Regions from separate parts of the Pectobacterium sp. A5351 genome, predicted to be linked through region 3. Evidence: predicted binding sites of a transcription regulator. Region 3 holds the regulator's gene; each other region holds the start of a gene.
What was found. Region 3 encodes PhoB, which activates phosphate uptake and scavenging genes when phosphate is short. Its sites were predicted from a motif close to CTGTCATAAAACTGNCNNAT; they were not measured.
Positions count from the first base shown of each region.

Region 1 (10,100 bases), 1.1 Mb from region 3:
GCAGCTCCTCGGGCACGATCTGGTGCCGCAAGATGCCGTGAAAGGCATTCCTCAGGTACACGTACAGGACACGGGTATCAGCGCCCTGTTCCAGGAGGCCAGCCGCCATTACGCCCCCAAAGCGCAGGTGATCGCGCTGCAAATTGATAACGATCGGCCCAAGCTAAACGTCGGCACTATCTCCGCCAAGGACATTGCCTTTAACTATCAATACGCTGGCGGCGAGATCACGGTTTATCAGCTCACCGGAAAAGAACTGAAGAAATACATGGAGTGGTCGGCAGGTTACTTCAATCAGCTACAGGACGGCGATGTGACTTACAGCTTTAATCCGCAGCGCCGCGCGTCCAAGTATTCCACCAACGATTTCTTCGACGGCGTGACGTACACCATCGACCTGACAAAACCCGCCGGGCAGCGCATTACCGACCTGAAAATGAATAACGGCACGCCGGTTAACGATGACATGCCGATTCGTCTGGGCATGAACAGCTACCGCATGGGCCACCTGACGCAGAAAGGCGGCGTACTGGAAGGTATGCAGTTCCCGGTGCTGTCGGATACCAAAGCGAAATATGGCGAAGAAGCAGGCACGATTCGTAACCTAACCATCCGTTATCTGACCGAGGTGAAAAAAGGCCAATACGAAGGTACGGTGCCGCAGCGCTGGAAGCTGGCGGGATTGCAGGGCTATGAGCGCGAGCGCCACATTGTCGAATCGCTGCTCAACAGCGGAAAAATCAGCGTGCCGACGTCAGACGATGGCCGCTACAGCAACGTACAATCCATCAACGTGAAATCGTTACTGCTGCCGGATGCCACGCAGCGGGAGAAACGCGTGGCGGAACTGACGCAACAGCGCGACAGCGCCACCAACGCGTTAACCAAACAACGTCTGAACGATCAGCTAACGATCATCGCGGCGATTAATTAACAGACATTATCTCTCGCTGCGGGCTTTCCAGCGTTCGCTCGTCAGGTAACCGTTCACCCCCACATCCAGGAAAGGGCGTGGCGGCAGGTAGTTCGCCTGCCCGAGCGATTGCATATCGCCAATCAGCGGGTTGTCTTCACCCAGCGCCAAATCCGCCAGAATATGTCCAGCAGCGGTTTGCTTCGACAGCCCCGCCCCGTTACAGCCTGCGGACGCGTACACATTGTCGCTTAGCTGCCCCCAAATTGGCGCGCCGTTGCGCGTTACGCTAATCAAGCCTGACCAGGTATGCGCCATCTTCACATCACTCAACTGCGGGAACATCCGGGCAAAAATAGCAGCATGGCGACGCGCGTGGCGTCCGGTTTCTACCGCGCTATTGACCAGTTCCGGGGCAAATTTTACATGTTCCCGAATCAGGAAACGATGGTCGCGCGTATAGCGTAGCGTCGCGCTGGCCAGTGCATTAACCGGCGTCACGCCCCAGTCTGGCATATCGCCAATCCGTGCTCGCTGTTCCGCATTTAGCGGTTCCGTCAGCGTCGCGAAGGTCGCCACGGCAAACACCCGACCATTGAACAGCGGCAGGCCGCGCGCCGCGCCGTTAATCGCCATCATCAGCTTATCCGCCTGAATCTCGCCGTACGGCGTTTCCACACGAATGCGCGATCCGGTTTCGATATTCAGCGCGGGTGAATGGGCGTAAACCGTCACGTTCTTCGGCAGATTCGCCACCAGCCCGACCACCAGCGCCGCCGGGTTTAGCAGAATACAATTAGGGGTATACACGGCACGGTGATAGAAAGACGTGCCGAGGCGGCGAGCCAGTTCGTCTTTTTCCACCACCTGATAGGGTTCACCCAAATCATTCAATTCGCGGACATAAGTATCGATCAGGCCGTTAAACGTCGAACTGACCGCGCAGTGATATTTCCCCGCCACGCTCCAGTCACACGCGATAGCATGGCGATCCACCTTGTCTTTCAGATGCGCCACGCCGGACTGCAACAGGCGACGATAAGCCGCCGCTTTTTCCAGCTCGGCCGTCGAGCTACCGATGTTGTGCGGTAAATCGATGACGAAACCGGAGTTACGCCCAGAGGCATTGTCGCCAATCTCACCCGCATCCAGCAGGATAATGTGTTTATCCGGGCGCTGTTCAGCCAGACGCTGTGCAAAGGCGATCCCCGCATAGCCAGCGCCGATCACCAGCCAGTCCGCCGTTGTTTTTCCGCGCTGCTGCGGGTAATTCGGTTTATCGATAAGATCTGCCGACCAGCCATTACGATTCTGATCGAAAGGAAGATGTTTGATTTTCACAATGGTGTAAGCCTTGAAGAGAACGGGTTGTACCAGAAGGCAGGAACAGAATACCAACGATACGTAATGCTGATTAAGATAAAGAAAGGCAGGAAGCGGTGTCCAGCAAGAAATGTCGCTAAAACTTAGAGAAATAAGTGAGAAATCAAAACGCCTGCAAATACAGGCGCTTTAAGTAAAGCAGGCGTTACACGACGCCCTGCGCCAGCATCGCGTCGGCCACTTTTACAAAGCCCGCCACGTTGGCACCGCGCACATAGTTAGTCTGGTTGCCTTCGCCGCCGTACTGCACACATGCAGTGTGAATATCCAGCATGATGTGATGCAGACGCGCATCCACCTTCTCGGCTTTCCAGCCCAAACGCGCCGCGTTCTGCGCCATTTCCAGCCCGGATGTCGCTACGCCGCCTGCGTTGGCCGCTTTGCCCGGTGCAAACAGCACGCCCGCATCCAGGAACGCATCGGTCGCCGGGATCGTCGTTGGCATGTTCGCGCCTTCTGCCACGGCTTTCACCCCGTTAGCAATCAGCGTCTGTGCCGCTGGCAGGTCCAGCTCATTCTGCGTGGCGCACGGCAGTGCGATGTCTACCGGCACTTCCCACGGCGTTTTACCTGCAAGGTAGGTCAGCTTCGCTTCACGCGCATAATCTTCCACGCGACCATAGCGTTTATTTTTGATCTCTTCCAGCAGCGCCAGTTTCTCTGGGGTAAACCCGTTCTCATCCACCACCGTGCCGTTGGAATCCGATGCCGTGACCACACGCGCCCCCAGCTCCATCGCTTTTTCAATCGCATACTGCGCCACATTACCGGAGCCGGACACCGCAACGCGCATGCCTTCAAAGCTCAGACCGTGGCGTTTCAGCATCGCTTCCGTGAAGTAAATCAGGCCGTAGCCCGTCGCTTCAGGACGGATCAGACTGCCGCCGAACGACAGCCCTTTACCGGTGAAGACACACGCGGTGTTGTTGGTCAGCTTCTTCATCATACCGGTCATGAAACCGACTTCGCGACCACCCACACCGATATCACCCGCCGGAACGTCCGTATCCGCGCCCAAATGACGATACAGTTCCGTCATCAGCGCCTGACAGAAACGCATGATTTCGCCCTGGCTTTTCCCTTTCGGATTAAAGTCCGAACCACCTTTGCCACCGCCCATTGGCAGCGTCGTCAGCGCATTCTTGAACGTCTGCTCGAACCCGAGGAATTTCAGAATCGACAGGTTAACGGACGGGTGGAAACGCATGCCGCCTTTGTACGGCCCGATGGCGGAGCTGAACTGGACACGCCAGGCGCGGTTCACCTGTACCTGACCTTTGTCGTCCGTCCACGCGACGCGAAACTGAATCACACGTTCTGGTTCTACCAATCGCTCCAGCAGGCTGTAATCCGCATAGTGAGGGTTCTGCTCCAGAAAAGGCCACAGAGTGGAAAGCACTTCATTAACAGCCTGTAGAAATTCAGGCTGATGCGGATCGCGTTGTTGAACAGAATCAAGAAAACTCGCCAGAGATACGATTTGTGCCATGAACAGCTCCTGATTGAACGAATAAGCTCCCTTCTGCTTCTTTATTTTTAGACACGCAGAAGCTTGTGGGATCGGTGAAAATGACGTTGTGTCCTCTGGACTATAACACTGGCGATGGATATTTAAGCAAGCGTTTTCTTTTCAGATAAACGTTAAAATCCAACGAGATAGGAAGGGTTTTTCGACGATTCAGGAAGGAAAATTTTCCATAAGTTTTTGTTATATAACAAAAGGCACAGCCTGGAAGCCGTGCCTTTCATCACTGAAAAAAAATGCAAAAAAAGCTAATTTTTATTCGTCTTCATCATCACGCAGCGGCACGATGAGCATATCGACATGCACGGTATTAATTAGCTGGCGCGCCGAAGACATCAGTTTGCTCCAGAAGTCCTGATGGTGGCCGCACAGCACCAGATCGGCGTCGTATTTCTTAATCGCATCAACCAGCACTTGTCCTAAATCGCCGCTGCCGCTCAGCGTCTCACTGATGGGGTAGCCCGCGTTCTGTGACAGCTCGGTTAACGCGTTCTGGGTTTCTTCGGAGATACGCTGTTGCATGTCGCCCAGATTGACGTCGATAAGCCCCGTGTAGAGATCGGAGTAGTTCACATCAACGTGGATTAACGAAACTTTCGCATTGTACGGTCTCGCCATTGAAACGGCTTTTTCCACTAACACTTTGCTTTCTGGAGAAAGGTCAACAGCAATAAGGATGTGTTTGTAAGCCATAATAAGACTCCTTCCGTAAAGACTAATTAAGGGTTAGCAGATATTTCCCCTGCCAATCTGATACTTAACAGCGGATTATAGGATAGCACCCATCCGCGCTATCGGACTGTTCAGTCGATCACAACCCGTTTTCAAACCTGTTAATTCTATTGATAAGTGTAGTAGAAACCGCTCCTTTTCACAGTGAGATCGCGTAGCTTCTCCTTTCAGAAAGGGCATTATCTCGTCGAAAATCGTCCTTCATGCTGATTGCGCCTGCCTCTCTGGCACAAACGAACATTCTTCTTCTACACTAGAAATAGGGAGCGGTGAGCCTGTCCGCTGCACCCTGGGATGGAAAACAAGAATGGGGCTAGCCGTGATGCCGTTGGCTAGCCAAAATGACAATAAAATCGTGCGCAAGCGCGTGGCATAACTATTCGTAGAAAAATGTCACAGATAAACGTCGTAGATAAGCGTCGCGGGTAAATAGTAACGCTTGTCATCGGTGACAGGTGGACAACGGGAATGTATGACCATCGAATCTGACGAATAGAACGACCGGGAGGGAAGCATGATTAGTACATTTGCGCTTTTCTGGGCTTTATGTATCGTCTGCATCATCAATATGGCGAGGTACTACTCTTCATTACGCGTGTTACTGCTGATTTTGCGTGACTGTGACCCGCTGCTTTACCAATACGTTGACGGGGGTGGCTTCTTTACATCGCACGGCCAGCCAAGTAAACAAATCCGGCTGGTACGCTATATCTACGCGCAACGCTATCTTGATCATCACGACCCTGAGTTTATTCGCCGTTGCGAGCGGGTGCGGGGACAGTTTCTGCTTACGACCGCCCTGTGTGGCCTTATCGTTATCAGTCTGGTTGCCATGACGATCTGGTATTAAACGTTGGGACTGACACCATCACGAGTATTAACACTATTATCGGTATTAACACTATTATCGGTATTAACACTATCCATCGGTATTAACGCCATGAACGTCGATAAAAAGTAAAAAGGCGATTCCCCACAGAATCGCCTTTTTTTATGACGGTTAAATCAGCTTCAATGCCAGCCAGTACAGCGTACCGGACATCAACATTGAGATTGGCAGCGTCAACACCCAGGCCAGCAGAATACTTCTTATCGTTTTGCCCTGTACGCCACCACCGTCAGCAATCATCGTCCCGGCAACCGCCGAGGACAATACGTGCGTGGTGGAAACCGGCATACCGGTGTAGCTGGCAACACCAATCGACAGAGCTGCCGTCACCTGCGCTGAAACGCCCTGTGCGTAGGTCATGCCTTTCTTACCAATCTTCTCACCGATGGTCACAGCCACGCGTTTCCAGCCCACCATCGTGCCCAGAGACAGCGCCAAGGCGACAGCGACGATAATCCAGAGAGGCGCATACTCAACCGTCTGCAGCATGTCTTTACGCAGGTTGCTCAGATAGCGTTTATCTTCACCCGATGTTTCTGGCAGCTTGATCACCCGATCCATCGTGTCTGAGATACACATCAGCAGACGACGCACACGGCTACGATCGTCAGGGTTTAACTGGTCGTAACTTTTCAGGTTATTTAGCAGGCCCTGTGTACGTTCAATCGCAATCATTACGCGTGAACTGTCGCAGTGAAACGCTTTCTGACCGTTGCCGGGAATCGTGTTTTCCGGCGCAGGAATCACAGGCGGAGACAGGTCGATAACGTGCGTCAACGCATCGCCGTGCTGCTTGTAATATTCCTGCAAATTGACAACGGCATCGCGGGTACGGCTGATGTCATAGCCAGACGCGTTCATGTTGACAATGAACCCGGCTGGCGCAACGCCAATCAGCACCAGCATAATCAAGCCGATACCTTTCTGACCGTCGTTTGCCCCGTGAGAGAAGCTCACCCCAATCGCCGATAAAATCAGCGCGGTACGCGTCCAGAATGGCGGCTTACGTTTGCCGTCCTGCTTTTCGCGATCGACAGGCGTCAGGTGCACACGTTTACGCTTTTTACTGTTGTTCCAGAACCGACGCAGCACCAGCAGCATCAGGCCCGCAACCACCATCCCCACAATCGGCGATAGCAACAGCGACAGGAAAATGCTGATCATTTTTGGCACGTTCAACGCATCCACGACGGAGGTATTCGTCAGCAGCGCGTTAGTCAAACCAATACCAATAATGGAGCCGATCAGCGTGTGAGAACTGGAGGCAGGAATACCGAAATACCAGGTACCCAGGTTCCAGATAATGGCGGCCAGCAGCATGGAAAACACCATTGCCAAGCCGTGCGCCGAACTCACGTTCAGCAGTAAATCCGTGGGGAGAAGGTGAACAATCGCATAGGCTACGCTCAGGCCGCCCAGCAATACACCGAAGAAATTAAAGATACCCGCCATAACAACGGCAAACTCTGCGCGCATAGCGCGGGTATAAATAACAGTGGCAACGGCATTCGCAGTATCGTGAAAACCGTTAATGGCTTCATACATAAGTACAAACAACAAAGCCAATATCAACATCAGGCCGGTGTAGTAATCCAGTCCGGCAAATAAATGTAGCATAAACGTTAGGCCATTTAGTGGTCATGAACGCGGCGCATTATCGGCGACAAGCAGGGGTCGGGAAAAGCAAAATATGACTTTTTTTTGACTTAATCTGTAATGGGGATCGGAGGGGAAATCACTTAATCAATAAAAATCAAATAATTATATATTATTACTAAAATACGCAAATTGTTACGCTGGTATCGAACAAAAACCAACACTACAATTTGCCGCCCCGTGGCTTATGCTTGCGGCCATCCAAGAAAATCTATTCACTCATCGGAGAAATGCATTGTGGAACAGTTTGACGCTGTCATCATCGGTGCTGGTGCAGCAGGCATGTTTTGTGCGGCACAAGCGGGACAACGCGGACTGCGTGTGCTACTGCTCGATAATGGCAAAAAGGCTGGCAGGAAAATATTGATGTCCGGCGGCGGTCGCTGCAACTTTACCAATATGTATGCAGAACCCGCGGCGTATCTGTCTCACAATCCTCACTTTTGCAAATCGGCACTGGCGCGTTATACCCAATGGGATTTCATCAGCCTGGTCAACAGCCACCACATCGCTTACCACGAGAAAACGCTCGGTCAGCTATTCTGCGATGATACCGCACAGCAAATCGTGGACATGCTGGTAACAGAGTGTGAACGGGCTAACGTCACTCTCCGTCTGCGCAGTGAAGTCACCTCGGTAGAGAAATCAGACGATCTGTTCACCATCCAGCTAAACAACGGCACATCATTCCAGAGCGCATCGCTGGTCGTTGCCAGCGGCGGCTTGTCTATGCCCGGTCTGGGCGCGACGCCGTTCGGTTACCAGCTCGCCGCACAGTTCGGTATCAACGTACTCCCCACTCGCGCTGCACTGGTGCCCTTCACGCTGCACAAGCCGCTGCTCGAACAACTGCAAACGCTCTCCGGCGTCTCCGTGCCAACCATCGTCACCGCGGAAAACGGCGTGGCGTTCCGTGAAAACATTCTGTTTACGCACCGCGGGCTCTCTGGCCCGGCTATTTTGCAGATCTCCAGCTACTGGCAGGCGGGTGAATTCGTCACCATCAATCTGCTGCCCGATCGCGACCTCACCCAGCTCATTAATGACGAGCGTACCGCGCACCCAAACCAAAGTTTGAAAAACACGCTGGCACAGTGGCTGCCTAAACGACTGGTTGAATGCCTGCAAGCGTTAGGGCAACTGCCGGACGTCACGTTGAAGCAGCTCAACAGCACACAGCAAATGCAGATGGAACAGAGCCTGCAACAGTGGCGCGTACAGCCAAACGGTACAGAAGGCTACCGCACGGCCGAAGTGACCATCGGCGGCGTTGACACCCGCTCGCTGTCCTCCAAAACGATGGAGGCCAATGCGGTTCCAGGGCTGTATTTCATCGGTGAAGTGGTCGATGTGACCGGCTGGCTCGGCGGCTATAACTTCCAATGGGCATGGAGTTCAGCATGGGCGTGCGCGCAAGCGCTGCCTTTCTGCAAATAAGCACTATAATAACCTCTATTCAGCGCTCTCCTTTAACTCACGGAGAAAAGGACGCCTCTACATAGGCCTTGGCTGCCAGAAAGGAGATGTGGATGAGTCCCAGACGTAGCAAACATAACATCAATCTGTTGCAGCTACTGATCGCAGGCATGCTGCCGCTGCTGCTTGGATTGCTGTTCACGTTTGTTGAATCCAGATTAATGGTAAAGCGTGATCTGGAATCCACCGCGCAAATCGCGATGAATCATGCCGAGAATATTTCGACACAGGCATGGAATATGGTGGACCGCCTCCAGCGCTTTCATGGTCAGCCCTGCGACGTTATCGGCGACGAACTGCAACGTCTTGGTTCGGTCTTTTCTTACTTTCGTGCTATCGGCGTTATCCATAATACCGACGTCTATTGCTCTTCAACATTTGGCAACACGCTGATGCCAATAAGCCACGTCATTCAACAGTCGCTACCAGTGAACCATTCTGAACGCTGGAGCCTCTCGATTTCAGGCTCCGAGAACGTGAGAGAACGTCCGGCGCTGATCTTCGTGCAGATGCCCATTACGGGTTATGGCGCTTACGCCATGGTCGATGCGCAATATCTGATCGACCTCATGATTGCGATTAGCAAAATTCGCGGTTACCAACTTAGCCTGCAAATGGATAACGGCCACCCGATTCAAACTGGCCCGGTAATTACACCACGCACTGGCCTATTTTCTACCTCTGCGCTTGAAATCAAGTCGAGTCGCTTCCCCCTTGCCCTCAATATCACCGCCCCAGCTTCTCAAGAAATAGCGAGCTGGAAGCAGGCATTCTTCACGTTTCTGCCACTGGCGATCATTCTCTCTCTGCTATTCACTACGGCGATGTGGTACTGGCAAAAACGTAAATTATTATTCCGCGACGAAATCCGTAAGGGCATCGCTAACGGTGAATTTTCCGTCTATTACCAGCCCATCTATGATGCAGAATCGCGAACCTGCACCGGCGTTGAGACACTACTGCGCTGGCGACGCAGCAATGGGAAGTGGATCAGACCCGATGTATTTATCTCTGCTGCCGAAGCAGAAAGTATGATCATTCCCATCACCCGGCATTTATTTGACCTGGTCGCGTCAGATATTGCCAGTTGGCAGGTCAAACCGGGGTTTCATCTGGGACTCAACGTTTCAGCCGAGCACTTGCACCACCCCAGTTTTGTCTCAGACGTACACAGCTTCGCCGAGAAAGTTGCCTCGCATTCATTAAGCATTACGCTGGAACTGACAGAACGCAATCTCATCAGCAACGGCCCTGAAATCATACAGCGCCTGCATCAGTTGCGTGAAGATGGCTTTATGATTGCTATTGATGACTTTGGCACCGGGCACTGTTCACTCTCTTATCTGCAAAACTTCCCACTGGATTGTCTGAAAATAGATCAGGGATTCGTTAGCACAATTTCATCACCGGATGAAGAAGCACCCATTCTTGATGCCATTATTAACTTGAGTCATCGCATCAACCTTCAATCCGTAGCAGAGGGCGTAGAAACCGAGCAGCAGCTCATGTATTTACAGCAGCGCGGC
Region 1 is NZ_CP116477.1:4,279,146-4,289,245, forward strand. It holds gene O1Q74_RS19705 (bifunctional metallophosphatase/5'-nucleotidase) at 1-934, shown strand, start outside; gene O1Q74_RS19710 (NAD(P)/FAD-dependent oxidoreductase) at 941-2,254, opposite strand; gene gdhA (NADP-specific glutamate dehydrogenase) at 2,442-3,785, opposite strand; gene uspA (universal stress protein UspA) at 4,077-4,514, opposite strand; gene uspB (universal stress protein UspB) at 5,068-5,403, shown strand; gene pitA (inorganic phosphate transporter PitA) at 5,554-7,059, opposite strand; gene O1Q74_RS19735 (NAD(P)/FAD-dependent oxidoreductase) at 7,336-8,535, shown strand; gene O1Q74_RS19740 (EAL domain-containing protein) at 8,628-10,100, shown strand, end outside.
Region 1: a site for PhoB is predicted at 7,131-7,150, ahead of pitA (inorganic phosphate transporter PitA). Genes of this name have one in related genera too.

Region 2 (10,100 bases), 810 kb from region 3:
GGGAGATGGGAGAGTAAATCCAGCGCACCGGAAGAAAAATGCAGCGCATTCTGTCCGGCGCTAATAATCGCGCAGCGTTTCCCCTGCTCCACTAAGCGGATACCGCAGGTCAGCCCTGCCAGCCCGCCACCGATAATCACAACGTCATAACGCATGGCGATCCTCCTGACTGTCGCTGGCCGTCAGGCCGCACAAGCCCTGATAAATCCAGCTGGTAAACTCGCTTTCACGCAGGGCATTGCCCCAGGCAATCGGCCGAATGCCTTTCCAGCGTTCGTTCAAAAACTGGCTGAGCTGCGTGAGCGACTGCCCCGGCGTCGCAGTACCCAGACGGCACAACAGACCGGCCGCACGACAGGCGCACAGTTCCCCCTGACAGGTGCCCATGCCAACGCGAGTACGCCGACGCAGGTCAATCAGGTTATTCACTTGCAACGATTCCACGGCGTAGCGCACTTCTCCCGCCGTCACGGCCTCACATTCACACACCAGGCTGCGATCAAGACGTTCACCGGACAACATTCTTCCGGCACGTTCACCGTGGCGATAAATCGCCGACCCGCGCAGCGGTGCCGAGAGCGGTTTTGCCGCAGGATAAGCAGACAGCGCATGGGGAACGGTTTTCACTTCATCCAGTGATTCCGATCCGGGCAGCGGCGTCTGTGCCGTCGAGCAGGCCACGTCATGACCCAGCTTTTTGCAGATGGCGTCCGTCACCCACTCCGCCATCAGTCGGTAGGTCATCAGCTTGCCGCCGGTGATCGTGATAAACCCTTCCAGCCCGTCGCGGCTGGCATGGTCGAGCAGCACAATGCCGCGACTTACGCTACGCCCGCTGGGGTCACTGTCGTTGGCAACAAGAGGACGGACGCCAGCATAGGCGCGCAAAATTCGCGTGCTCGCCAGAGACGGCGCCAGCATGGAACCTTCGCGCATCAGCGTTTCCACCTCAGCAGGCGTCACCAGCATATTGTCGATTTGGTCGTAGTCGATGTGAGTTGAGGTCGTACCAATCAGCGAAATGGTATCGCCCGGCACCAGAATGTCGGCATCCGCCGGTTTACGGCAGCGGTTGATCACCATGTTGTTGATGCGGTGCCCAAGAATCAGCAGTGCGCCTTTTGCCGGAAACATACGCACGCGCAGATCGGCATATTCCGCAATGTGTTGTCCCCAGATACCGCCAGCGTTGACGACCACCTGTGCGTATATTTCCGTTTCCACACCTTTTTTATGGTCGAAAACGCGCACGCCGGTAACCCGATCGCCCTGACGAATCAGTCCGATAACTTCATGATAGGTCAAGACTTCCGCGCCGTGCTCGCAGGCATCGATCATGTTGGCTGCCGTCAGGCGAAAGGGATCGACAGAACCATCCGGCACGCGCACCGCGCCAATCAATGTAGGGTTTGCCGCTGGCTCCAACCTAAGCGCTTCCTGCGGATCCATTGCCTGCGCGCGAATCCCCGCCTGCTGACAGGCGGTAATAAATTGCGCCTGCCAGCCGAGATCGTCTTCTGGCAAGGTGATAAACAGGCCGTCGGTGGGTTCAATACAGTGGCGGGCGATCCGCCGGAGAATCTGATTTTCTTCAATACATTCGCGAGCAGACTCGCCATCGGTTACCGCGTAGCGGGCACCGCTGTGTAACAGGCCGTGGTTACGCCCAGTCGCACCGGTCGCAATATCATAACGTTCAAGCAGCAGGCAGCGCAGTCCGCGCAGGGCGCAATCCCTTGCAGTACCTGCTCCCGTCGCGCCACCGCCGATGACAACCACGTCAGTTTCACGCCAGTTCCCCGTGTTTTTCATTCTGTTCTCGTTCCAGGCGGAGGGTATGTATGTTGCTATTGGGACACAGAAAGAAGGGTTAATGTTTGATAAAGAGCAAAAACGAACACTAAACGAAAATAAAGAGGTGTCTAAAAACAATAAGTGTGATTAAGGTCACTAAAACCACACTGTGTAATTTTCCGATTCTGTTAACATGAGCGCAAAAATCGTCACAGTTTCATAAAAGTGTAACATTAGCGTCATGAATCACACTCATTTGCACGCTATCCCCTTACAATAACGTTCGTAATAGAACAAAAAAGCTATCGTTTTTTTTCGCATTGGAGATATCTATGCTGAGTATTTTTAGGCCCGCAGCCCACCAGGCGCGCGTATCGCAGGATCGTGTCGATCCCCTCTATCGCCGTCTGCGCTGGCAGATTTTCATGGGGATCTTTTTTGGCTACGCCGCCTACTATCTGGTACGTAAAAACTTCGCACTCGCCATGCCTTACCTGATTGAACAGGGCTTCTCGCGCGGCGATCTTGGTTTTGCGCTGTCCGGCATTTCCATTGCCTACGGTTTTTCCAAATTCATCATGGGTTCGGTATCTGACCGTTCCAACCCGCGCGTGTTCTTGCCTGCTGGTCTGATTCTGGCCGCTGCCGTTATGCTGTTCATGGGCTTCGTACCGTGGGCAACGTCCAGCATTGCGATTATGTTCGTTCTGCTGTTCCTGTGCGGATGGTTCCAGGGAATGGGATGGCCACCGTGCGGACGCACCATGGTTCACTGGTGGTCACAGAAAGAACGTGGTGGCATCGTGTCCGTGTGGAACTGTGCTCACAACGTCGGCGGCGGTATTCCTCCGCTGCTGTTCCTGCTGGGTATGGCCTGGTTCAACGACTGGAAAGCCGCGCTCTACATGCCAGCCTTCGCCGCGATTCTGGTTGCGCTGATTGCCTTTGCGCTGATGCGTGATACCCCGCAATCCTGTGGTTTGCCGCCAATCGAAGAGTACAAAAACGACTATCCGGTTGATTATAATGAGAAAGCAGAAGAAGAACTGACGGCTAAGCAGATTTTCATGCAGTACGTTTTCCCGAACAAACTGCTGTGGTACATCGCTATCGCCAACGTCTTCGTTTACCTGCTGCGTTACGGCATCCTCGACTGGTCACCGACTTATCTGAAAGAAGTGAAACACTTCGCACTGGATAAATCGTCCTGGGCCTACTTCCTGTACGAATACGCGGGTATTCCGGGTACGCTGCTGTGCGGCTGGATGTCCGATAAAGTGTTCAAAGGTAACCGTGGCGCAACGGGCGTGTTCTTTATGACGCTGGTGACGATAGCGACCATCGTGTACTGGATGAACCCAGCCGGTAATCCGGGTGTGGATATGGCCTGTATGATCGTCATCGGCTTCCTGATTTACGGCCCGGTGATGCTGATTGGTCTGCACGCACTGGAGCTGGCACCGAAGAAAGCAGCAGGTACAGCAGCGGGCTTCACTGGCCTGTTCGGCTACCTCGGTGGCTCCGTTGCCGCTAGCGCCATCGTCGGCTACACCGTTGACTTCTTCGGTTGGGACGGCGGCTTCATGGTGATGATCGGCGGCAGCATTCTGGCGGTACTTCTGCTGATTGTTGTTATGCTGAATGAGAAAAAACATAAAGCAGAGTTAGCCAACCGCGCTTAACCCGCTCTTGTAAGCATCCCTCTGGCGGCGTCATGATGACGCCGCCTTTCTCTCAACAGAAAGAGGTTTGATCGCATGAACGTTACCGTAACATCCCTACTCTCCGCCCTCGCACTCTCCATGTCCTTGAGTGCCTCCAGTCACGCGAGTGATCCCGCTTCATCAACCACCAAAATCGTCATTGCCCACCGTGGCGCCAGCGGCTATCTGCCCGAGCATACGCTTCCGGCCAAGGCAATGGCCTACGCTCAGGGTGCAGATTATCTGGAGCAGGATCTGGTGCTCACCAAAGATAACGCACTGATTGTCCTGCATGACCACTATCTGGATCGCGTGACCGACGTAGCAGAACGTTTTCCGCAACGCGCCCGTAAAGATGGACGCTTTTACGCCATCGACTTCACGCTACAAGAGATCAAATCGCTGAAATTCACCGAAGGATTCGACATCAAAGACGGCAAGCAGGTACAGAGCTACCCGAACCGTTTCCCGATGTGGAAATCCGACTTCCGTATTCATACCTTTCAGGAAGAGATTGAATTTATTCAGGGACTGAATCATTCAACCGGCAAGAACATCGGGCTCTACCCCGAGATCAAAGCGCCGTGGTTTCACCATCAGGAAGGGAAAGACATCGCCCGCGAAACGCTGGCTGTGTTGAAGCAGTATGGCTATACGAAAAAAAGCGATAAGGTCTTCCTGCAATCGTTTGATGTTGCCGAGCTAAAGCGCATCAAAACCGAATTGCAGCCGCAGATGAAGATGGATCTGAACCTGATTCAGTTGATTGCCTATACCGACTGGCATGAGACCTACGAGAAACAGGCCGATGGGACGTGGGTGAATTACCACTACGACTGGATGCAAAAGCCCGGCGCTATGCAGCAGATTGCAACCTATGCCGATGGTATCGGGCCGGACTACCACATGCTCGTCCAGAAAGGAGCGACGCCTGACAACATCACCTTTACCGACATGGTGAAAGAAGCCCACCAGCATAAACTTCAGGTACACCCGTTTACGGCAAGAGCCGACAGGCTACCGGCGTACGCCAAGGATATCGATCGGCTCTACGATATTCTCTACTATCAGGCGGATGTTGACGGCCTGTTCACCGACTTTCCCGATAAAGCGGTCGATTTCCTGAAAAAACCGCGCTGAAGCGCTAATACTGGTCGCTTAAGCATGGATTTAGAGGGAAACACGATGATGAGGCTCCCGCAGGGATGCCTCGCACCGTGGTCGCCCTCGGTATCTCGATCCTTAAACAATCGCTGAGGCTCAGCTTTCCCATCGGGCACGGTGTGCCCGATGATGCGTTGGCTCGATAACACATCGATTATTTCAGAAACAGTTCACGCAGGTAATTCGGTACCGCGCTGTCCGCGTTAGAGCCAATCACTTCGCGATCTGGCAGCATATCTTTCAGACGCTGATGCGCGTTCTGCATCACGCAGCCTTTTCCGGCCATCGACAGCATTTCGTAGTCGTTCATGCCATCACCAAACGCCACACACTCTTTGAGTGAGAAGCCGATAATCTTCGCCACCTGTTCCAGCGCATGACCTTTAGATACGCCGCCCGCCATCACTTCCAGACAGGTGAGCGTCGAAAAGCTCACGTTGACGCGGTCGCCCCAGCGCGCGTTGATCGCTTCTTCCAGCGGCAGCAGCTGTTCATGGGAATCGCAGGTAAAGAACACCTTGCTGACACCATCGGTTTCCAGCAGCGCAGGCTCGAACAGCTTGTATTTAAAGATCGACTCTTTGAAGAAACGTTCTTCTTCCGCACGCGGGCGGTTCATGAACCACTCGTCATCACGATAAACGTGCGTCAGCATATCGGGGTTATTGTGCACGACGCTGTAAAGGTCGCGGGCAATGTCCTGATCCAGATTGTGGCTAAAAATCAGCTCGCCCTGCGAGTTGTGCACTCGCGCGCCATTCGAGGTAATCATAAACGCGCTGATGCCGAGATTATCGCGGATCTGCGCAACATCCATGTGATGCCGTCCAGTAGCGAACACAAAGTGAATCCCTTTTTCCGTCAGCAGCCTGAGGGTGTCTTTCGCATACGGGGACAGCGAGTGGTCAGGTGACAGCAGTGTGCCATCTAAATCGGAAGCAACGACATGGTACATAACGATAAGATCTCACTTCTGGTGTGTTGTAGCGGCACACGCCGCAAAAAATTAACGAGGTGACTCCGCGTGTCCGTTAAGCGGTTTACCAACAGCCTACAATCAATGATAACGCGCAAAATGCGCCAGAATCAGTGCGAATGCCTGAGCGCGGAGGTTATCCGTTTCAAAGAGAATTTCATGCCGCGCACCGGGGATAACCTGCAAAACATTATGCGCATTGGCGTTACCACTCTGCGCCAGCGCCTGGCAAAACGCATTCTGGCTACGGTTATCCACCACGCGTTCCTCTCCCGCCTGTAACAGCAGAAGCGGCGTAGTAACGGCACTGGCCTGAGCCTGCAACTGTTTCCCCGCCAGTATCGCTTCACGCACCCAGTGATAAGTGGGGCCGCCGACGCGTAAATCCGGTGAATCCGCATAAAAGCGAATGCTGCGCTGGTAGCGTTCACGGCTGTGTGTCAGCACATTCATCCGATAAGGCAACGGACGCCACTGTCCGGTGCCGATGGCGTAATAATCGCGAATCGCCGGGCGACGCTCTGCCCAATCAACAATCCACCCCACGACGCAATGAGGAAGCGGCAAGCGGATACCAAACATCGGCGCACACAGCGCCACGGCATCAAACATCGCGGGCTGACGAATCAGCAGTTGTGCCAGAATTGTGCCCCCCATTGAATGCGCTAACGCAAACCGACGGGTGTACCGTTTGAGACCAATGTACTGCTGACACAGCGTTTCGGCATCATCAACATAGTCACTGAAGCGCACAACGTGTCCACGGTGGCCGTCTTGCAGCACCCGTCCAGACCGACCTTGCCCACGGTGATCCATGATGAGTACATCATAGCCGCGATGAAAGAGGTCATACGCCACTTCGCTATATTTGACATAGCTTTCGATACGGCCTGAAAAGACAACGACAAGCTTGTCGTGCTGTGGCGCGGTAAAACGAACAAACCGGATAGGTACGTCATCAACGCCAGAGAATTCGCCCTCTTCACGCTGACGCCAGAAATCCAGTAATTCTCCGGTAGCAAAAGCGGCAAACTGCGCTTCTCGCGTTAACAGGCTCGAGGTTAACCCTTCAGGCGTTAACCGTTCCGACGTAAACAACGAATTGTGGCGTTGAATCATCACACCTCTCCGGTGACGCGGGAAAACGAAAGCTAGCGGAAAAACATGACAAGCAGTGAAGCACAAGCGTATTGTGACATAAAAAACAGACAGACTCTCGTAATACAGAACATCATTCAGGGGCAGGCTTCATGACATGGGATTGGTGGTTAACCTATTTACTCACAACGCTGATTCTCAGCCTGTCACCCGGCTCGGGTGCCATCAACACCATGAGTACCGGCATTAGCCACGGCTATCGCGGTGCGGCAGCCTCGATCTGTGGTTTACAGGTCGGATTGGCGATTCATATCGTACTGGTCGGCATCGGGCTAGGCGCGCTGCTTAACCAGTCCGTACTGGCTTTCGATATGCTGAAATGGCTGGGCGCAGCGTATCTGATTTGGCTGGGGATTCAGCAGTGGCGTGCCGCAGGTGCGCTTGACCTTAAGGCGATCGCCAGCGCGATGCCACGTCGTAAACTCTTTAAACGCGCAGTGCTGGTGAATTTGACCAACCCAAAAAGCATTGTGTTTCTGGCAGCGCTGTTCCCGCAGTTCATTATCCCCCACCAGCCGCAGGCCGCACAGTATCTGGTGTTGGGCGTCACCACCGTGGTAGTCGATATTATCGTGATGATTGGCTACGCCACGCTGGCCACGCGTATCGCTGGCTGGCTGAAAGGTCCACGGCAGATGAAGATGCTTAACCGAATATTCGGTTCACTGTTTGTGTTGGTCGGCGCGTTGCTCGCCACAGCGAGAAAGGCCTGACAAAGAGAAGTCTCACTCGTCATCATTATCGACATGATCGCGAATCATGTTCATGAAAGGCGCCCCGAAACGTTCGAGTTTACGGTATCCTACCCCGTTGATATTCAGCAGTTCACCCGCGGTGATCGGCATCAGTTCCGCCATCTCCAGCAGCGTCGCGTCGCTGAACACCACGTAAGGCGGGATATTGTCTTCATCCGCAATGGATTTACGCAGTTTGCGCAATTTGGCGAACAGTTTACGGTCGTAGTTTCCGCCGTAAGATTTTTGATTCGCGCGAGGCTTCAGGTTAATCACACGCGGCACAGCCAGCTGTAGCGGCACTTCTCCCCGCAATACCGGACGTGCCGATTCGGTAAGCTGTACGGCGGAATGCATCGTGATGTTCTGGTTCAGCAAGCCCAGGTGAATCAACTGGCGCAGCACGCTGACCCAATGCTCCTGCGATTTATCCTTACCGATGCCGTAAACCGGCAGCTTGTCATGAGCAAAATCTCGGATACGCTGGTTATTGGCGCCGCGTAGCACCTCGACGATATACCCTAAACCAAAGCGCTGCCCGACTCGATACACGCAGGACAGCGCTTTTTGCGCCTCAACCAGCCCGTCGTAGCGCTTCGGCGGATCGAGACAAACATCGCAGTTACCGCAAGGTTGTTGGCGTCCTTCACCGAAATAGTTCAGCAACACCAGACGGCGGCAAGTTTGCGCTTCGGCAAACGCCCCCATCGCATTGAGCTTATGGCGCTCGATATCCAACTGCGGCCCAGCGGGCTTTTCTTCCAGACAACGGCGCAGCCACGCCATATCCGCCGGATCGTAGAACAGCGCGGCTTCCGCCGCGAGGCCGTCACGCCCGGCACGCCCCGTTTCCTGATAGTAGGATTCGATATTGCGCGGAATATCAAAGTGCACCACAAACCGCACGTTAGGTTTGTTGATGCCCATACCAAATGCGACGGTCGCCACCACCACCTGAAGATCGTCCCGCAGGAACGCTTCCTGTACCTGCGCACGCCGTTCATTATCCAGACCGGCGTGATACGCCCCTGCACTCAGCCCGCGGGCCTGCAAACGCGCGCAAATATCTTCCACGCGGGAACGGCTATTGCAGTAGATGATACCGCTTTTTCCACGCTGCCCCTGCACGAACATCCAGAGCTGATCGAGCGGTTTAAACTTCTCTACCAGCGTGTAACGAATGTTCGGGCGGTCAAAACTGTTGATCTGGATGAGCGGCGACCGCAGATCCAGCAGGCGAACGATATCGTTGCGCGTGGTCTCGTCAGCGGTGGCCGTCAAAGCAATAAAAGGAAGATGGGGAAAACGCTGTTTAATCTGCCCCAGCGCACGATATTCAGGGCGGAAATCGTGCCCCCATTGGGAAATGCAGTGTGCTTCATCCACCGCGATCAGGGCGATCTGCCAGTGGGCGAGATGATCGAGGAAGCTGTCTGTCGTCAGACGTTCGGGCGCAATATACAGCAGTTTGATCTGACCGGTACGGCAACCCGCCATCACGTCAAGCTGCTGCTCACGCGTCTGCGTCGAATTCAGACAGGCTGCCGAAACGCCGTAGGCCTGAAGCTGATCGACCTGATCTTTCATCAGCGAAATCAGCGGAGATACCACCAGCGTCAGCCCGTCCATCACCAGCGCGGGGATTTGATAGCACAGCGATTTGCCGCCGCCTGTCGGCATGATAACCAAACAGTCCTGCCCACTGAGCGTCGCGCTGATGATTTCCTGCTGACCCGGTCGGAATTGCTGGTAGCCGAACGTGTCCCGTAGAACCTGAACCGCCAGCGCTTCCTTATTCAATACTTCCGCCGTAGACACGCCTTCCCCAATTCAATGAAATCAAACAGGCGCTATTTTCAGCGCCGTTTGGTAAAACTGCAATGGTTAAGTTTGGTAAAACGACGATGGCTAAAAACGGCAATCGCTAAAACACACGATCATTAGAACATGTCGTTCAGCGTCACCCCAACGCCGAAGCGGGTCTGACGGTGGTTGTAATCAATCAGGGATTCGCCGTAGCCGCTAAAGACCTTGGTGTAAAAGCGAACATGGCGCGTCAGCGGGTAGCTCCAGCCCAGTTCACCACCGCCGTAGCCGCTGTTCCAGTTATAACGTCCTTCCGCGCTAAACACGCTGTCGCCCCACACATAGCCGACGCGTAAGCGGTAATGACCCATATATTTGGTGATATCCGGGTTATCATCCTGGCTATCGGAGAAACGTACCCACGGTTTCACATCGACCTGCCAGTTGCCGTTCTGCACCATCAGGCGGGCATAAGCGCGGTTCCAACTGCGTGACGTCGGCTCGGAGCGTCCGTTAGACTGGTGGTTAAAGCCCACTTCTACATCCCGCAGCGTCCAGCCCGCAAAATCGTAGTTCGTTGCCCAGCCCAGGAAAACCTGTGGCTCATAGTCAGTTTCACGGAACGGAGCGGACTCACTCTTGTTCGACAACTGCCACCACGAGCGCTGCGTATAAGAGGCACCCAGCAACGAATTCCCACCCAAAATGCCGCGCCAGATAGGGAATCCCAGACTCAGTTGGTAATGCACTTCATCTTTACGTGCT
Region 2 is NZ_CP116477.1:4,025,650-4,035,749, forward strand. It holds gene glpB (glycerol-3-phosphate dehydrogenase subunit GlpB) at 1-155, opposite strand, end outside; gene glpA (anaerobic glycerol-3-phosphate dehydrogenase subunit A) at 145-1,812, opposite strand; gene glpT (glycerol-3-phosphate transporter) at 2,127-3,476, shown strand; gene glpQ (glycerophosphodiester phosphodiesterase) at 3,552-4,637, shown strand; gene yigL (sugar/pyridoxal phosphate phosphatase YigL) at 4,816-5,616, opposite strand; gene pldB (lysophospholipase L2) at 5,719-6,756, opposite strand; gene rhtB (homoserine/homoserine lactone efflux protein) at 6,888-7,508, shown strand; gene recQ (ATP-dependent DNA helicase RecQ) at 7,521-9,347, opposite strand; gene pldA (phospholipase A) at 9,470-10,100, opposite strand, start outside.
Region 2: a site for PhoB is predicted at 2,009-2,028, ahead of glpT (glycerol-3-phosphate transporter). Genes of this name have one in related genera too.

Region 3 (10,100 bases):
CCGCTTCCTAACACGACGATCCCAGAGAATACAAAAGGTTGACTGGGGGCGCTAAATCCTTAGCCTTAAAGCCACATCGTGTTAATGCACGACAGATTCATTGGAATAAAGGAGAACGCATGCAACAAAATCTCGCGCTGTGGCTGAGAGAAGCCGGAATACAACACGCTAGCATCATTGCGTTACTGATTGTTCTTGGGCTGATATTGCTCATTTCTGCCGTCATTCATCTGATTTTGCATCAGGTTGTGCTGAAAAGAATGGTGCTGCGTTCACTCAATAAGCCAGGAAAAACCGAGGGGCACGGGTGGAAACAGGCGTTAACGCAACACAACCTGTTTAATCGGCTGGCCTTCTTGCTGCAAGGGGTGATCCTCAATATTCAGGTCTTTGTATGGCTTCCCTCGCAGAGTGAAACCCGTGAAGCGCTCATCATCTGCTCTCAGGTGTGGATCATGATTTTTGCGCTGCTGTCCCTGTTCTCACTGCTCGACGTTCTGCTCAACGTTTCCGCCCGAACCAAAGTCGCGGCACAGTTGCCGCTACGCGGTATCTTCCAGAGCCTGAAACTGATTGCCACCATCGTCATCAGTATTATGGTGGTGTCGCTGCTCATCGGGAAATCGCCGCTGATTCTGATCAGTGGGCTAGGTGCGATGGCCGCCGTGCTGATGTTGGTGTTTAAAGATCCGATTATGGGATTGGTCGCAGGCATCCAACTCTCCGCCAACGATATGCTAACGCTGGGAGACTGGCTCGAAATGCCGAAATACGGCGCTGATGGCGCCGTTATCGACATCGGGCTGACAACGGTGAAGGTGAAAAACTGGGACAATACCGTCACCACCATACCCACCTACTCGCTGGTGTCCGATTCCTTCAAAAACTGGCGTTCGATGTCAGAATCAGGGGGAAGGCGCATCAAGCGCAGTATCAATATCGATACCACCAGCGTGCATTTTATGACGGAAGACGAACAGACACGATTGCTGCGCAGCAAATTACTGTCGCCTTATATTCAGAATAAAAAGAGCGAACTGGAGCAGCACAACGCACAGTCCGAATCCGACCTGACCTCACCGCTGAATGGCCGCCGCCTGACGAATTTAGGCACGTTCCGCGCCTACCTTCAGGTCTATCTGCGCTCGCATCCGGGTATTCATAAGGGGATGACGCTGATGGTACGGCAGCTCGCGCCAACGTCAGACGGGGTGCCGCTGGAAATTTATGCGTTCACCAACACGACCGCCTGGGTCGATTATGAAAGCATTCAATCTGACATTTTCGACCACATCTTTGCGATCCTGCCAGAGTTCGATCTGCGCGTTCACCAAACCCCAACCGGTCACGATATGCGGGTCATGGCGCAGCAAATGACGACCCCGAAAGCGTAATATCGATTCAATAAAAGCGCTCAGGTGGCAATAACGCTCACTTAAGCTTGGATTTAGGGGGAAACACGGTGATGAGGTTCCCGCAGGGATGCCTCACACCGTGGTAGCCCCCGGTATCTCGATCCTTAAACGATCGGTATTACTCCAACAGGAGTGCTTCTTCCGATAGCAAGCGACTAACTTAATTCTGTGCCGCTACCGCGTTCTGACGTTTCTTCTTCCAGACATAGCCCACTAAAAGCAACAATATCCAGATAATACCGACATACAGCGACACACGCGTATCCGGGAAGTAGCCGATCAGACCGATGATGAAGAACAGGAAGAGAATACCGAACACGGAGGTCGCGATACCGCCGCGCAGCGGGAACGCCAGCGCCTTCACTTCATCCGGGCTCAGACGGCGACGGAACGCAATCTGAGAAAACAGAATCATGATCCACACCCACACCGTCGCAAACGTTGCCAGTGAAGCAATCACCAGGAAAACTTTGCCAGGCATAATGTAGTTCAGGTACACCGCGACCAGCAGCGCCGTCATCATCACGACGACCGTTACCCACGGAATACCACGTTTGGAAATGCGGCTAAATACCTTCGGCGCATGCCCTTGTTCCGCCATTCCGTGCAGCATACGGCCAACACCGAAGACATCGCTGTTAATCGCCGACAGCGACGCAGTAATCACGACAAAATTCAGGATACCGGCCGCTGCCGTAATACCCATATGTTGGAACGTCAGCACGAACGGGCTCCCGTTTGTCCCGACCTGATTCCACGGGTAAATCGACATAATCACGAACAGCGTACCGACGTAGAACACCAGAATACGCCATGGCACCGAGTTAATCGCACGAGGGATAGACTTCTGCGGGTCTTTGGCCTCACCAGCCGTAATCCCGATGATTTCCACGCCGCCATACGCAAACATCACCAGTTGCAGCGAGAGAATCATCCCCATCACACCGTTACTGAAGAATCCGCCATTACTCCAGAGGTTATGGATACCGGTGGGTTCACCGCCGTTGCCAATCCCCCAGATGATGATGCCGATCCCGGCCGCGATCATGATGATAATCGTGGCCACTTTGAAGAAAGAGAGCCAAAACTCCAGTTCACCAAAAGCTTTTACATTCATCAGGTTAATGGCACCAATGATGAGTACAACACTCAGAACCCACACCCAGTGCGGCACGGCAGGGAACCAGACGCCCATGTAGATTCCAAATGCAGTCACATCGGCAATGGCGACAATCAGCATCTCAAAGCAGTAGGTCCAGCCAGTGATATAGCCCGCCAATGGCCCGAGGTAATCTTGTGCATAGCGAGAAAATGAACTGGACTGTGGGTTGTGTACCGACATTTCGCCCAGAGCGCGCATGATGATATACGCGACAACTCCGCCGATCAGATAAGCCAGTAACACGCTGGGGCCAGCCATTTGGATCGCACTTGCGGAACCATAAAAAAGACCGGTTCCGATCGCTGAACCAAGGGCGATAAAGCGAATATGCCGCGTGCTTAACCCACGCTTGAGCTTGGAAGATGGTTGTTCCATTGATAAGCAACCCTGTCTTATAGAAAGAAAACATTACAAAAAGAAAAACCACAGGCAAATACCTGTGGTGCAGAAACCCAACGTTGGGCCGGAGCAGTACGATATTCCTACCGCTCCAGCGCTATCAGGCATTAACGATATTATTGATGTACCGTAACTTCCTGACGACCACACACTCTGTCGTAAATCACCGCGACCAGCAAAATCAGCAGTGACGGAGGCAACCAGGCCAACCCTTGCTCACTCAGCGGCAGGTTGAGGCTCCACTCTGGCAACAGCGATTTGAAAGCCGACGATTTTATACCATCAATCATGCCAAATAACAGACTAACGAGCATGACGGGCGCCACAATACGTGAAGCGCTATTCCACCAGCGCAGCGTAAAGCTCAGTAAAACCAGAATGATACAAGGCGGATAAATCGCCGTCAGTACAGGAATAGAAAGTTGGATCAGATGGCTAAGACCCAGGTTAGACACCACCATTGAGAAGATGCCCAGCACAAACACCAGCGTGCGGTAAGACAACGGCAGGTATTGTGCAAAAAATTCAGCGCAAGCACAGGTTAGCCCCACCGCCGTCACCAGACAGGCGATAAAGATTAACAACGCCAGGAAGCTGCTTCCCATGTTACCGAATGTGTGTTGCACATAGGCATGGAGAATTTCAGCGCCGTTCTGCGCCTGCGGCACCAGTTCACCACTAACTGAACCGAGCTGGAACAAGCTCAAATAGACCAGTGTCAAGCCAATACCGGCAATTAACCCAGCCCACACGGTGTAACGCGTCAGCAGAACAGGGCTTGCCACCCCACGTGAGCGCGCGGCATTGACGATCACGATACCAAAGACCATCGCACCCAATGTATCCATCGTCAGATAGCCGTTAACGAAACCATTGGAAAACGGCAGATGCTCATACGCTTCCGTCGCGGGAATCGGCGTACCCGCAGGCCACAGCACCGCTGCAATGCCCAGTATCGCCAGAGCAATAATCTTTAAAGGAGCCAGCACGTGACCAACCGTATCCAGCAGTTTGCCCGGATACAGGGAAATCCCGATAACGATGGCAAAATAAATCAGGCTATAAATCAGTAACGGAGACGCCCCGTTGCCCACCAGAGGAGCCAGACCGACTTCAAACGACACGGTTGCCGTACGCGGCGTTGCGAACAGTGGCCCAACAGCCAGATAGCACACGGTCGCCAGAACCACACCGGCCTTTTTACCAATCGGCGAACTCAGCGCATCAACACCACCGCCAACCCGGGCAAGCGCGACCACGGTCAACACCGGTAGCCCCACCGCCGTTAGCAAAAAGCCGAGCGCTGCGGTCCAAACGTGCTCTCCCGCCTGCAATCCCACCATAGGCGGGAAAATAATATTTCCTGCCCCCACGAACAAAGCAAAGGTCATAAAACCTAATGCCACAATATCTTTGGAAGTTAAACGATGACTCATAGTTATGTCGTGTTGCCTGTATCAAATCGATAAAAAGAAAACTGTGTCGTTTATCGCCGCCGGAAGCCGTTCACAAAGGGTTGGCTAGGTGCATGACGCCAACACTTCGGCGACACGAAAATGGCGGTCATAGAAGTTATTTTTTGCACAGCTATATTGGGTGCTAAGTAAACCGTTTATAGCGTAAAAAGACAAGCAGAGATCCAAAAACCAGAACATACAGCCTAACTATGACAAAAATTAAGAATATAAATTGGTTTATCATGATTTGCATGACACATGATTTGCGCATTTATCGATATTTCATTGCAATAAAACTGACAAAAAACGGCATAAAATGCGCTGTTCGATCATAAAAAAAACATATTTCACAAAACATCGCGGCAGAAGGCAGGAGAACGTCCATAAAAAAAGGCCGGATCCTATGATCCAGCCTTTATCTATCCACGATAGGGATAAGGTTACTCCACCAGTGTTACCACACGCGATTGGCGATATCCACGACAAGCTTCAGCTTATTCCACTGCTGCTCTTCCGTCAGGCTGTTCCCCTCTTCCGTTGAAGCAAAACCACATTGCGGGCTCAGGCAAATCTGGCTGAGATCGACATATTTTGCCGCTTCCGCGATACGCGCCTGCACCACGTCGGCATCTTCCAGTTCACCGTTCTTCGTGGTGATCAGTCCCAGAACCACCTGCTGATGGCCCGGCTTCACAAAGCGCAGCGGCTCAAATCCACCCGCTCTCTCGGTATCGTATTCCAGGAAGAAGGCATCAACATTCACTTCGCCAAACAGAATCTCTGCCACAGGCTCATAGCCGCCTTCAGAAATCCAGGTTGAGCGGAAGTTACCGCGGCAGACGTGTAAACCGATAACCAGATCCGCAGGTTTATCAGCCAACGCTTTGTTCAACACGTCGGCGTATGTCCGCGCCAGCTGTGCCGGGTCTTCACCACGTTCACGGATCTGGCGTTTTTGATCGTCAGAGCACAGATAAGCCCACACGGTGTCATCCAGTTGCAGGAAGCGGCAGCCTGCGTCATAAAATGCATGAATCGCATCGCGCCAGGTTTGCGCCAGATCGTCGAAATAGTCGGCTAGGTCGGGATACACCGTCGCATCAATCGCTTTACGTCCGCCACGGAAATGCATCACGCTGGGGCTAGGAATCGTCATCTTAGCGACCGCATCGCCAGAAATGCTGTTCAGGTAGCGGAAATGATCGAGCATCGGATGCTGAGGGTTGAAACTCACTTTATCCACGACGCGAATCGCATGAGATTTCGTCTGAATACCGTTGAATTGAATACCGTGATCGGCTTCGTAGCGCTCCACACCGTGCAAATCAGCAAAAAAGTCAAAGTGCCACCAGGCACGACGCAGCTCACCATCCGTCACAATCTGTAAGCCCGCTTCACGCTGCTTTTCTACCACCCGCAGGATCTCACGATCTTCAATGTTACGCAGCGCGATATCATCAATCTCGCCCGCCTGATGCTGAAGACGAGCCTGCTTAATCGCAGCCGGACGTAAGAAACTGCCGACGATATCAGCACGGAAAGGGGATAAGGTGTTCGCCATGTGTCGCTCCTGACATGTTGCCAGCACCGATCTTCAGGAAAGAAGCATGCTGACAGATAGTTTCAATATGAAATATTTGCCCAGAGAGATAGTTACATTTAATTTTATATAGCCATCTGGACGTCTAAATTTAAAACTATCCTGTCACGTGACAAAGCACAGGGCAATAGAAGAATTTTCACATTACATGAAGAAAATTCATGTAATGCAGAAACATCGCAAATTCGTGGATGAGAAGAATTACTCCGGCAGGCCGATCTGCTGACGCGTCTGACGACGCGTCTCTTCGGGTAGCGGTAAATAACCATCCTGATTCACCAGCGACTGCCCCGTTTCGGACAGCACACGATCTAAAAATGCCGCCGTCAGCGCTTCCAGCGGTTGGCTGGGCGCTTTGTTCACATAGATGTAAAGGTAACGGGTGTAGGGATATAAACCGCTGCGGATATTTTCAGTCGAGGGATAAATGTAGTCGCTCCCTTGTGCGGCTAACGGCAGCATTCTCACGCCGCTGGTACGAAAGCCCACGCTGGCATAGCCGATGGCATCCGTTGAAGCAGCCACCGCCTGCACAACGGATGCCGAGCCTGGCAACTCATTAACCTGAGGAAGGAAATCGCCGCGGCATAGCGCCTTTTGCTTAAAGAACCCGTAGGTTCCTGACGCAGAATTTCGCCCATAGCGCAGTAGCGTGCGTTTTTCCCAACTGCCGCGCAGGCCGAGATCGCCCCACTGTTTTATCGGCTGGTGGTTACCGCAGCGTTGCGTAATCGAAAAGATGGCGTCCAACTGCGATAAATTCAGCCCAGGCAGCGGGTTATCCTGATTGACCAGCACCACCAGCGCATCCATCGCGACCGGCACCGCCAGCGGTGGATAGCCATAGTGCTGGACGAACGCGTCAATTTCGCTGGCTTTCATCGCCCTGCTCATCGGCCCAAGCTGCGCCGCCCCCGATGCCAGAGATGTCGGCGCAGAAGATGATCCAGCGGCCTGAATCTGTAAATTCACGTTCGGGTAGTGCTGGCTGAAATCCGCCGCCCAAAAGGCCATCAGGTTAGCCAGCGTATCCGACCCCGCGCTGGAGAGATTGCCCGCCAACATCTGGCGAGGCTGTGCAACGCAAAACGCGCTGAGCAGCAGTAAAAAAGCGCCCGCAATACGAGTGGCGGATGTCATGGTAGCGTTTTCCGTCAGGCTAAAGGTTTCACCGTATTTTCAGCCAGAGAGGCAGGGACAATCAACCGATTCGGCAACGTAAAGACAAAACGCGAGCCCAGACCATCCTCACTCATGATTTCCAGACGGGAATCATGATGGCTGAGCGCATGTTTAACAATCGCCAGCCCCAGCCCGCTGCCGCCCGTCTGCCGTGAACGCGCCTTATCGACTCGATAAAAGCGCTCTGTCAGGCGCGGTAAATGTTCGGCCGCAATGCCCGGCCCGTTATCGCTGACCTGAAATTGCGCCCCTTGCGGGATCTTCTGCCAGCAGACTTCGATGCGCGTTCCCGCTGGCGTGTGGTTAATCGCGTTATACACCAGATTGGATACCGCGCTGCGCAGCTGTTCTTCATTACCAAACACGCAGAGACTTTCGTTCACACGAAAGACAATCTCATGACGTCCCTGACTGAGGGTCTGCGCTTCACGCTGTAACACGCGCAGCATCAATGGAATATCGACTTTTTCATTCAGATCGATTGCCGTCGCCGCCTCAATACGGGACAAGGTCAGCAGCTGTTTGACCAGCCCGTCCATGCGTCGGGTCTGCTCCTGCATGGTATTCAGTGCCTTCCCTCGCAAGGCCGCATCCAGCGTTTCTTCCTGCATCATTTCCAGATAACCCTGCAACACCGTCAGCGGCGTACGCAGTTCATGGCTCACGTTGGCAAAAAAGTTACGTCTGGCACCTTCAAGCTGGTGCATTTGCGTAATATCACGCACCACCATCAGTAGCTGCCCTTCGGAATAGGGCATCACGCGGAATTCAACATGGTGGGAATTATTCAACTGCAACGTGAGAGGACGGCTAAAATCTTGCCCTTTCATGTAGTTGGTGAATTCGGGATAGCGCAATAAGTTGAGGATATTCTGACCGTTATCTTCCGGCCAGCGGAAACTCAGCAGGTGCTGCGCCAGATGATTACACCAGAAGATCGTTCCTTCTTCGGTAGTGATCACCACGGCATCGGGCAAAGACTCGGCACCGCTGCGAAACCGTTTGATCAGGAGCGCCAACTCACGGCGTCGGCGTCGGTTACGCAACTGCATCTGATAGAGCCCGTAAAACAGCGGCTCCCAGCTCCAGCGGCCGGGCGGTGGCGTCATGCTGCGGTCAACCCACAGCCAGTAAGAGAGTTTCAGTTGGTTATAAAAGTTCCAGCAGAGTAAGCCTAATACGGCGACCAGCAGAAACCAGGGCAGATAACCAAAAATCAGCCCTAGCAGCAACGCGGGCAAACAAAAAAAAGCCAGCTCCAATGCCAGCCTTTTCCAGGATAAACGTTCTAGCACGTTAATATTTCTCCGGTTACGATCACCTCAGTAACGCGTTGAAAAACGGTAGCCCGTTCCCCGAACGGTTTGCACCATTTTGTCATGTCCGCTGGTTTCCAGCGCTTTACGCAGGCGACGAATATGGACGTCGACAGTACGATCCTCAACATAAACGTTAGTGCCCCAAACGTGATTCAGCAACTGTTCCCGGCTATAAACACGTTCAGGATGCGTCATAAAGAAATGCAGCAGCTTAAATTCCGTCGGCCCCATGTCCAACGCGTGCTCTTCGGTCGTCACGCGATGAGAGGAAGGATCGAGGCTCAGGCCACGCATTTCAATCACTTCTTCCACCGCCATCGGTGAAATGCGGCGCATCACGGCTTTGATACGCGCCACCAATTCTTTGGGTGAAAACGGCTTGGTAATGTAATCATCCGCACCCACTTCAAGCCCGCGCACGCGGTCTTCTTCTTCACCGCGTGCGGTCAACATCATCACCGGAATATCACGCGTCAGCGCCTCGCGCTTCATATGCTTGATGAATTGCAGGCCCGACCCGCCAGGCAGCATCCAGTCCAATAACACCAGTTCTGGGAACGGCTCCGACAGTTGCGTTACTGCACTGTCATAGTCTTCGGCTTCAACGGGTTGATAACCATTTTGCTCCAGTACAAAGCAGACCATTTCACGAATTGGTGCTTCATCTTCCACGACTAATATGCGTTTTGCCATTGTCAATCCTGTCGTTAATCATCGTCGCTGTTAGCAGGCGGAGGCATTATGCGTCAGTTTTATGACAGATTTATGAAAAACACACGGACCTCTCTGCACGATTGTTACAGCGCGTACATCCGATTTTTCGAGCCGCTTTCCAAACGTCTGATTCCACCGCGACAGCCGCCATGCCTGCTATATATAATCATGGCATTACGATGACAAAGTACGATGGCGACGACACACCCTTTCACATAATAAATAATGACAACGTCGTCCATCGCCACGCGGCATGAATATCGAGAGAACACGATGCGCATTATCCACACCGCCGATTGGCATTTAGGGCAATATTTTTATACCAAAAGCCGCGCTGCTGAGCATCAGGCTTTTCTGCACTGGCTTATCGCTCAGGTGGAGCACCATCAGGTCGATGCCATTATAGTCGCAGGCGATATTTTTGATAACGGCTCGCCCCCCAGCTATGCACGGGAAATGTATTATAGCTTCGTGGTAGAACTACAGCACACGGGCTGCCAGCTCGTTATTCTCGGCGGCAACCACGATTCCGTCGCGATGCTGAATGAATCCCGCGAGTTGCTGGCCTGCCTGAACACGCGGGTGATTGCCTGCGCCAGCGACGATCCCGCCCAGCAAGTGCTCCTGCTGCAAAACCGTCAACAGCAGCCCGGTGCCCTGCTCTGTGCCATTCCTTTTTTACGTCCACGCGATGTATTGACCAGCAAAGCCGGGCAATCAGGGGATGAAAAACAGCTGGCGCTACAGGAAGCGATTACGGCGCACTACCAGCAGTGTTACCAACTGGCTTGCCAAAAGCGCGATGAACTTGGCCTGCCGCTACCGATTATTGCAACCGGGCACCTGACGACC
Region 3 is NZ_CP116477.1:3,212,926-3,223,025, forward strand. It holds gene O1Q74_RS14905 (mechanosensitive ion channel family protein) at 120-1,394, shown strand; gene proY (proline-specific permease ProY) at 1,576-2,952, opposite strand; gene brnQ (branched-chain amino acid transport system II carrier protein) at 3,093-4,412, opposite strand; gene O1Q74_RS14920 (cobalamin-independent methionine synthase II family protein) at 4,888-5,994, opposite strand; gene O1Q74_RS14925 (PstS family phosphate ABC transporter substrate-binding protein) at 6,235-7,173, opposite strand; gene phoR (phosphate regulon sensor histidine kinase PhoR) at 7,188-8,510, opposite strand; gene phoB (phosphate response regulator transcription factor PhoB) at 8,538-9,227, opposite strand; gene sbcD (exonuclease subunit SbcD) at 9,522-10,100, shown strand, end outside.